Regions from separate parts of the Actinoplanes sp. CA-252034 genome, predicted to be linked through region 4. Evidence: riboswitches for the same ligand, from Rfam matches in the RefSeq annotation. Region 4 holds a riboswitch; each other region holds the start of a gene.
The links. A riboswitch is a leader RNA that binds a small molecule or an ion and turns the genes downstream of it on or off. The one in region 4 is predicted to bind cyclic di-AMP.

Region 1 (2,191 bases), 4.3 Mb from region 4:
AGATCCTGGTCGCGCTGTACATGCAGAGGGTGCTCGGCTACACCGCGCTGGAGACGGGGCTCGCGATGCTTCCGGCGGCGGTCGGGATCGGGGCCGTGTCGCTGTTCGTGTCGGCACGGGTCAATGCCCGGTTCGGCGCCCGCACGGTGCTGATCGCCGGGCTCGTGCTGCTGATCGCGGCGATGGGGCTGCTGACCCGGATCCCGGTACGGGCCGACTACGTCACCGACCTGCTGCCGGTGATGCTGCTGATCTCCGGCGGCGGGCTGGTCCTGCCGGCGCTGGCCACCCTCGGCATGTCCGGGGCACGGGACAGCGACGCCGGACTCGCGTCGGGACTGTTCAACACCACCCAGCAGGTCGGCATGGCGATCGGCGTCGCGGTGCTGTCGACCCTGGCGGCGTCGCGCACCGGCGGGCTGCTCGCGGCCGGGAGCACGCCGGCGGAGGCGCTGACCGGCGGCTACCGGCTGGCCTTCGCCACCTCGGCGGGACTGCTGGCCACCGGCCTGCTGGTCGCCGTGGCCGTTCTGCGGCAGCCGCGGGCCACCGCTGCGCTGCAGCCGGTCCGGCCCTGACGCCACGTCCGACTCGAGGCGGCGGACCGCGCCGGGGTGGTGCCGCGCAGTCCAACGACTGCGTGACGCCACCCCAGCACGGTCCCGACGCGCAGTGTCCCGACGCGCACGGTCCCGACGCGACGGTCAGAGGCGGATGCGCTGCCCCGGGAAGATCAGGGCGGGGCCGCGGAGCTTGTCCTTGTTGAGCGCGTAGAGCGTACGCCAACCGCCCTTGACCTTGTATTTCCGCGCGATCGCGGCGAGCGTGTCACCGGAACGGATCACGTAGGTCTTGCCGGTCGCCTTGACCGACGTCTTCTTGGCCTTCTTCTTCGAGGTCGCCGTCGTCGCCTTGTAGACGCCGGACTTCTTACCGCAGGTCGGCCACGGGCTCAGGCCACGCTTGGCGTAGAGCTTGTTGGCGATGGCGATCTGCTCGGCCTTGGTGGCCTTGTCGGCGGTCGCGGCATACTTGCCACCGCCGTTCGACTTCCACGTGCTGCGGCTGAACTGCAGGCCGCCGTGATACCCGTTGCCGGTGTTGATGTGCCACCTGCCGCCGGACTCGCACTTGGCGACGACATCCCAGTTGACCTGGCGCGCGGCCTGAGCCGGAGTGGCCGGGCCGAGCAGGACGCCGGCTCCGGTGACTCCGGCGGTTGCCAGAACCAGGGCAAGGCGAACTCGTCTACTACCGATCCGAGACATGGAGATCCTCCACGCCTGCGAGGTGAGCTGTCGGATTCGGGCACGGATCGTTCTCGACCTGCCTGGAGTCTCACCTCTCAGGCGATCAGGGCGACGGCGTCCGCCGTCGTGAACGATCCTCGCTGGCCCGGCCGCGTGCACACGGCTTCACCCCTAGGCGCGCATCCCGCGCGCCGTGAAGATTGGGTCCCCCGCTCCTGCCCTCCTATCGAGTCTGTGGACGGGGGCAGGACTCGGCGGTCCGTCCACAGTGCCCGCAACGCGGGACTGCCCGACGGTAACCACGTCGATGGGCTCGGAGCCAACCCGATCGCCCTTCAGAGTGACGTTCTTCTCAGTATTTGCCCACTTTGATCTTCATTGTGGACGGGAATTTCCGACACTGGGCTTATACCTGTTTCATCCTGTTTTTTCGTGGCTCAACGGGACGGGCTGTCGGCTTTCATCGGGTCACCCGGCGGGCCACAAAGCTTCCCATTACCCGCTTTTCGGGCCGGTCATCGATGCTCGGGAGGTTTGCCGGGCCGTGAAGCGGGTCAGCGGACGCCGGCCACCAGGGAGTAGACGCCTGCCGGGTAGCCGGTGACGGGGGTGGCGGTGGCCAGGCCGCGCCGCCGGGCCAGCCAGATGATCACTGCGGCGAAGCCGAGAAGGAGCGGGACGTCCACGGCGAAGCCCTGCCACGGCATGTCGGCCGCGGTCTCGTCGATCGTGAGCTGGCCGAACGCGGCCGCCACCAGGGTGCCGAGCAGGTTGTTCATGACATGCAGGGCCACCGCGGCCTCCAGCCCACCGGTGCGCACCGTCACCCAGCCGGCGACCACGCCGAACAGCATCAGGTCGGCGAAGCCCCACGGCGTTCCCCACCCGTGCAGCGCGGCGAAGACCACGGCCTGCACCACGATCGGCAGCCACGGTCCGCG
Region 2 (2,191 bases), 1.2 Mb from region 4:
GATCTTGTGCTTGCCGACCCGGGCACCGGTGTGGGGTGAGTCGTAGACGTAGCCGTTGCCGGCGTAGATGCCCGCGTGGTAGCCGTACGACCCGTTGCGGAAGATGATCAGGTCACCGACCTGCTTCTTGCCCTTCGCGACGGACTTGCCGTACTTCTGCTGCGTGTTCGCCTTGTGAGGCAGGCTCTTACCGGCCGCCTTCTTGTAGACGTACTTGGTGAAGCCCGAGCAGTCGAAGCGCTTGGGGCCGGACGCCCCGTACTTGTACAGCGCGCCCTTGTGCTTCTTGGCCTCCGCCAGCACCTTGGCACCGCTGGCCTTGACCGTCACCTTGACCTTGCTGGTGACCTTCTGGTTGTAGCCGGTCCCGGTGAAGACGGTCCGGACCCAGACGGTGCTGGTCGGCTTGGCGGTGAGCGAGACCACGCCGTTCTTGACGGTCTCCGTGTCCCAGGTGCGCCACGCGCCGTTGCTGTAGCCCTGGAGCCGCACGGTGCCCTTGGCGACCTGCTTGGTGTTGGGGTCGATCACCTTGGCGGTGACCTTGAGGGTGGAGCCCCACTTGAGGCTGCGGGTGCTCGCCGCCGACCACATCGAGGGTGTGACCTTCGGTGCCACCGCAGCGGCGGCGACCGGGGTGACGGCGGGGGTCGTGGCGGCCGCCGCGGGTGACGCGGCGATCAACTGCCCGGCACAGAGGCAGAGACCCAGGGACAGTGCGACGGTTCCGGTGCCGATGGACGCGCGGCGGCGCCGGCTCGAACTGTGTTCGTGCACGGTGAAGAGATCCCTCCGGCACGCCTGCGAGGTTAGCTGTCGGGTTCGGGCGGGAAGGTTGCCCGGCCGCGGGTGGGCGGCTTCACCCCAAGGTCCTCCCGGCGAGCCACGGAGAGCCTCCGCGGCGCCGGACGGACCGGTATTGGGTCCCCCGTCCCTGCCCCGAATGCCTTGTCTGTGTGGCTCAACTGCGGTGTCGCACCGGTCCGGCCCGGGGCAGGGCTCGGCGTGAACCGATCCGGTGCGGCCGGCGAGCGGAATGCGTCCGGCGAATCTTTGGTACCCGAGTCCGGCCATGATCGTCAGCGGGAGGAATGTCACGCTCCGTGATTGGCACATCTGTCGGTGTCCAGTTTGTTACCTCCACGAGACAATTGCTCCCACCGAAGGTAATGGGGCAGATACGCTGCGTTGAAGGTTACGGGTGAAACAGAACACACAAATAGTCCCGTCACTAACGGGCCACACGTCCGAAAAGCCCGGACCGGGGAAAACACCGGCCACATCGTGATCTTGACGGTCTGGCAACGCGTCGTAACGTTCGAGTCCGGTACCCTCGCTGGCGTGACGGACGGAATGCCTCTCATCGCCAAGGTCGCGACCTCCGTGTCGAAGACCGCGGCGGCGCTCTCCAGGGCCGCGGGCCGCGGCGACGGTTCGGTGATCGGCGGCTGGATCGGCCTCAAGATCGATCCTGACCTGCTGACCCACCTCGCGGTCGGCCGTGCCGTCGCGCTGGTCTCCGGGACCAACGGCAAGACCACGACGACCCGCCTGACCGCGGCCGCGGTCGGTGTCCTCGGCCGGGTCGCCACCAACTCGTTCGGCGCCAACATGCCGACCGGCCACACCTCGGCGCTGGCCAAGGAGGGGCACACCCCGTTCGCGGTCCTCGAGGTCGACGAGCACTACCTGGCGCAGGTCATCGACCAGACCAAGCCCAAGGTCGTGGCGCTGCTCAACCTCTCCCGCGACCAGCTCGACCGGGCGAAGGAGGTGGCGATGATGGCGCAGTTGTGGAAGACGGCCCTCGCCGGCCACCCCGAGATCCGGGTGGTCGCCAACTCCGACGACCCGATGGTGGTGTGGGCCGCGTCCGGCAGCCAGCAGATCACCTGGTTCAGCGCCGGCCAGCGATGGCTCGACGACTCGTTCGTCTGCCCGGAGAGCGGCCACCCGATCGAGCGCCAGCAGGGTGACTGGTGGTGCACCGGCTGCCCGCTGCGCCGCCCACGCCCGCAGTGGGTCGTCGAGGACGAGGGCGTGATCGACCCGCGAGGTGACTGGCACCTGGTCAAGCTGCAACTGCCCGGCAAGGTCAACATCGGCAACGCGGCGACCGCCCTGGCCGTGGCCGCCGAGTTCGGGGTCCGGCCGATCGAGGCGCTCCCCCGGCTCTCCCGGGTCGCGTCGA
Region 3 (2,191 bases), 4.1 Mb from region 4:
GAAGGGTGCCAGGATGCCCGTCACCACCGGCCCCGCCGTGGCCGCGATTCCCGTCACGAACAGCACGAGCGCAGCCGTCGCCACCGCGCGCCCCGGTAGATCCCACCACGGTGACCGCACCGTACCGGCGCTGGACGGGCCCTCATCGATGACCGCGACCAGCCGCCGTCCGGCCCAGATCGTCGCCATCACCAGCAGCAGTGCCCAACCCGCCGCCAGACTCTGGCCGGCGAGCACGATGTCGGCGAGCCCGGTCGCCAGCCAGGCCACTGCCAATGCGCCCGGCCACCGCCATCGGCGGCCGGCGTAGGCGAAGACGACCGCGAAGACCGCCAGCGACACCAGGCCCAGCAGTGAAGCCGCGGCCGCCCGGGCGCCGAACGCCACACCGTGCTCCACCGAGATGATCAGCAGGATCGGACCGGCCACGATCGGGAACGCCACCAGCACACCCGTCACCCGATCGCCCCACCGGCGGCCCGCCAGCGACGACCCCACCACCAGCAGCGGAGCGAGAACGAGCTTCAACAGCAGCGTCACCGCCACACTCTAGTCAGCCGCTCCCGTCCCGGCCGCGGTGGCGTTCTCCCGCTCGGTGCCGCCGTGATCACCGCGGCGCCCGCACCCCACGAAGACGGGTGCGGACGCCGCGGCCATGTGCAACGGGGTGCCGGTGGCTCAGACCAGACGCCGGACGACGTAGCTCTTGCTCCAGATCTTCTGCTTGGAGACGGTCTTCCCGGTCCGCGGCGCCGACCACATCTTGCCGCCGCCGGCGTAGATGCCGGCGTGCGTGCCGCGCGTGCCCTTGCGGATGATGATCAGGTCACCCACGCGGGCCTTCGACTTCGCCACCGCCTTGCCGTACCGCTGCTGCAGATTGGCCTTGTGCGGCAGCTTCTTGCCGGCTGCCTTCTTGTAGACGTACATCGTGAAACCGGAGCAGTCGAACCGCTTGGGCCCGGCGGCGCCGAACTTGTACTTCTTGCCCTTGTGCCGGGCCGCCTCGCTCACGACCCGGTTGCCGGCAAGCTTCGACTTGGCGGCTGCCGAGGTGGTGGTGACGGTGGACAGGCTCACCGCCAGGGTGGTCTGCGGCAACGTCTGGACGGCGGCGACGGTCGCCACCTGCGGGGCGGCGGAGACCGACTGTGGAGTGCCGAGCCCGCCGGTGAGCAGACCGAGACCCACGGACAGGGCGAGAGTGCCGGTTCCCACGGTACGGGTGGGCCGGCTCAGGGTACTTACGCGCACGGTGAAGGAATCCCTCCGGCACGCCTGCGAGGTTAGCTGTCGGGTTCGGGCGCGAAGGATTGCCCGGCCGCACGCTGGCGGCTTCACCCCGAGGCCCTCACGTCCCGGACCGCCGCGAACGGCGTGCCGGTCGAGGACCGATGAATGGTTCCCCCGTCCCTGCCCCCGATCGCCTCATGACTCGTCATGCGGGCTCGTGCCGTCGGACCGGGGCAGGGCTCGGCGTGGTCCAGGTCGACACGACCGGCGGGCAGGTGCCCGCCGCCTCTCCTTGATAGCCCGGCCCGCGGCGGTACCGGCCCGCCTCCTCGATCACGCACCGTGACGTACGCCCGGGATCGTGTCCGTTTTGGACGCCCGTTGCGAGGTTTGTCGAAACGCCCCGCTCATGTGTGATCACACGGTGGTGGTGTGGATCTGTGAAGGGGAACACGGCGAAATGTGGCCGGTCGCTCTGCGTAGTCTCGACAGTGGTCGCCCGATCCGCCGCGCCGGAATGGCCGACCAGTCGGGCGGCACCGCCCCGTAGGGCAACCGACCCGCAACCTGCGGATGTCTCACCCCGCCGTCCCGCCGAACGATGAGGCAGACCCGATCGACCGCACCGGCCGGCGATGGAGCCGCGCCGACGCCGGACGGCAACCGTGAGGAGACACGTTGATGACCCGTCCCCGCAGCGGGCACGCAGCCGGGCCGGTCGCCGCGCTGGTGGCGCTGACCCTCGCCGGCGGCGTGAGTGCCGGCGCCACGCCCGCGGCCGCGGCCGTGAGCGGTCACACCGTCTCGGCGGCCGCCGCCGACATCCGGGCGGGACTCACAGCCGATGCCGCCACCACCGCCTTCCAGGACCGGCTGGACAGCGCCCTGCAACGCATGCTGGACACCGTGCTCGGCCCCGGCCGGTCGACGGTCGCCACCAACGTCGAGCTCGACCTCG
Region 4 (2,191 bases):
TGCTCGACTTCGGCACCACCTGGTCGGCCACCGACTCCGACGGCGAGACCTTCGAGGGCCGCGACCGTCGGACCGGCGAGGTCAAGTGGACCGCCACCCGGGCCGACCTGATCTTCGGGTCGAACTCGATCCTGCGCGCGCAGGCCGAGGTCTACGGCAGCGACGACGCCAGGGAGAAGCTGGTCACCGACTTCGTCGCGGCGTGGGTCAAGGTCGCGAACCTGGACCGCTTCGACCTGGCCTGATCGGCCACGTTTTCGGCCGTTGCCCGGGTCGGCCGCACCGACCCGGGCAACCCCGGCTGGTACCCTCAGCATCGTCGGGCTCGTAGCTCAGTGGATAGAGCAACCGCCTCCTAAGCGGTAGGTCGCGCGTTCAAATCGCGCCGGGCCCACTCTCACAACTTCAAGCGCTGCCCCACCCGCAGGTGGTGCGGGCTGCGCAGCACGTCCGAGTTCATGCGGTAAAGCGCTCGCCAGCCGCCCCGCACGTCGTTGCGTGCCGCGATCCGCGCCAGGGTGTCCCCGCGCCGCACCACGTAACTTCCCGACGACCGGTTCACCCGGTGCGCCTTGCGGACACCCCCACGCGACGCCGCGGTGAAGGCGTGCCGACGTCCGCACGTCGGCCACGCACCGATGCCCTGCCCGCGTACCACGCGTTCGGCGACGCGGATCTGTTCCGACCGACTGGCCCGGTTGGCGGTGGACGCGTACTTCGTCCCGCCGTAGGCGCGCCAGGTGCTCCGGCTGAACTGAAGGCCCCCGTAGTAGCCGTTTCCGGTGTTGATACCCCAGTTGCCCCCGGATTCGCAGTGCGCGATGGCGTCCCAGTTGATGTCGGCATTCGCGGGCCCCGCCAGGGCCACGCTGCCGGCGAGACCGGCGGCCATCAGGCCGATCGCGCGATGGAGTTGTTTTCCGATGTGAGCCATGAGCTTGTCCTCCACGCCTACGAGGTCAGCTGTCGGGTTCGGGCAGAGGTGCCCGGCCGCGGTGGCGGCTTCACCCCGAGGCGCCGTAGCGCCGAGGAACTCTTGGGTCCCCCGCTCCATGCCTGTGGTGTCGTCGAACCGTGGTCGGCGGCTGGACTCGGCGTTCCGGCCACGGTGCCCGCCCTCTTGCGGACTATCGATTTCGCCGCGCTGCTGGTGGGTTATGCGATACGCGGCAATGGAGTTGTAGGTCACAAATTAGCTGCTTTGATCTTCCTTTGTGTGGCTAACGTGCCGATCTCGGCGTGGCGCAACAGGTGCGCACACTCCACCAAGGGTGCACAATCGGCAGCCATGAGCGATCAACAGCGCGAATTCGACGTGATCGTCTACGGCGCCTCGGGTTTCGTCGGCGCGCTGGTGGCGCGCTATCTCGCCGAGCACGCGCCGGAGGGCGCACGACTCGCGCTGGGCGGTCGCTCCGCGGCGAAACTGGAGGGTCTCGGCCTCGGCCTGCCCGTCGTCGTCGCCGACGCGGACGACACGGAAGCCCTGACCACGATGGCCGGCCGCGCGCGAGTCGTGGTGACCACCGTGGGGCCTTATGCGAAGTACGGCAGGGCACTTGCCCGCGCATGTGCCGAAAACGGCACCGACTACGTGGACCTCACCGGTGAGGTGCTCTTCGCCCGGGACAGCATCGACGAGAACCACGAGACCGCACGGCGCACCGGAGCACGGATCGTGCACTCCTGCGGCTTCGATTCGATTCCGTCCGATATCGGCGTGCACGTCCTGCACGAGCAGGTCAGCCGCGACGGCGCCGGCGAGCTCACCGACACCACACTCGTGGTGACCAGCATGCGCGGCGGAGTCAGCGGCGGCACCATCGACTCGATGCGTCACCAGGTCGACGTGATGAAGAAGGACACCCGGCTGCGCAAGATCGGGGCCAGCCCGTACTCTCTGAGCCCGGACCGCAGCGCCGAGCCGGACCTCGGCCGTCAACCCGACATGCTCACCCTTCCCGGATCCGAGGTGGACCCCAGCGTCCGCGGGCACCTCGCGCCGTTCGTGATGGCGTCCTACAACACCCGGGTCGTGCGGCGCAGCAACGCGCTGCGCGGCTGGGCGTACGGTCGCGGGTTCCGCTACCGCGAGGTCATGCGGGTGAAGAGCAGCCTCGCCGCCACGATCGTCAAGACCGGGATGAACGCCCTCGTCATCGGTTTCGCCGTGCCACCGCTGCGGTTCGTT

Region 1: linked by a shared signal. The riboswitch ahead of ACQPZW_RS32075 (transglycosylase family protein) and the one ahead of ACQPZW_RS02460 (transglycosylase family protein) in region 4 are both predicted to bind cyclic di-AMP.
Region 2: linked by a shared signal. The riboswitch ahead of ACQPZW_RS08160 (C40 family peptidase) and the one ahead of ACQPZW_RS02460 (transglycosylase family protein) in region 4 are both predicted to bind cyclic di-AMP.
Region 3: linked by a shared signal. The riboswitch ahead of ACQPZW_RS21030 (C40 family peptidase) and the one ahead of ACQPZW_RS02460 (transglycosylase family protein) in region 4 are both predicted to bind cyclic di-AMP.

The regions. Positions count from the first base shown of each region.
Region 1 covers NZ_CP191846.1:7,039,719-7,041,909, forward strand. The annotation lists gene ACQPZW_RS32070 (MFS transporter) at 1-578, shown strand, start outside; gene ACQPZW_RS32075 (transglycosylase family protein) at 705-1,268, opposite strand; cyclic di-AMP (ydaO/yuaA leader) riboswitch at 1,271-1,517, opposite strand; gene ACQPZW_RS32080 (lysostaphin resistance A-like protein) at 1,805-2,191, opposite strand, start outside.
Region 2 covers NZ_CP191846.1:1,751,574-1,753,764, reverse strand. The annotation lists gene ACQPZW_RS08160 (C40 family peptidase) at 1-777, opposite strand, end outside; cyclic di-AMP (ydaO/yuaA leader) riboswitch at 784-958, opposite strand; gene ACQPZW_RS08155 (MurT ligase domain-containing protein) at 1,354-2,191, shown strand, end outside.
Region 3 covers NZ_CP191846.1:4,631,139-4,633,329, forward strand. The annotation lists gene ACQPZW_RS21025 (hypothetical protein) at 1-540, opposite strand, end outside; gene ACQPZW_RS21030 (C40 family peptidase) at 679-1,254, opposite strand; cyclic di-AMP (ydaO/yuaA leader) riboswitch at 1,261-1,439, opposite strand; gene ACQPZW_RS21035 (flagellar M-ring protein FliF C-terminal domain-containing protein) at 1,915-2,191, shown strand, end outside.
Region 4 covers NZ_CP191846.1:530,873-533,063, reverse strand. The annotation lists gene katG (catalase/peroxidase HPI) at 1-245, shown strand, start outside; tRNA gene ACQPZW_RS02465 (tRNA-Arg) at 322-394, shown strand; gene ACQPZW_RS02460 (transglycosylase family protein) at 398-949, opposite strand; cyclic di-AMP (ydaO/yuaA leader) riboswitch at 934-1,080, opposite strand; gene ACQPZW_RS02455 (saccharopine dehydrogenase family protein) at 1,289-2,191, shown strand, end outside.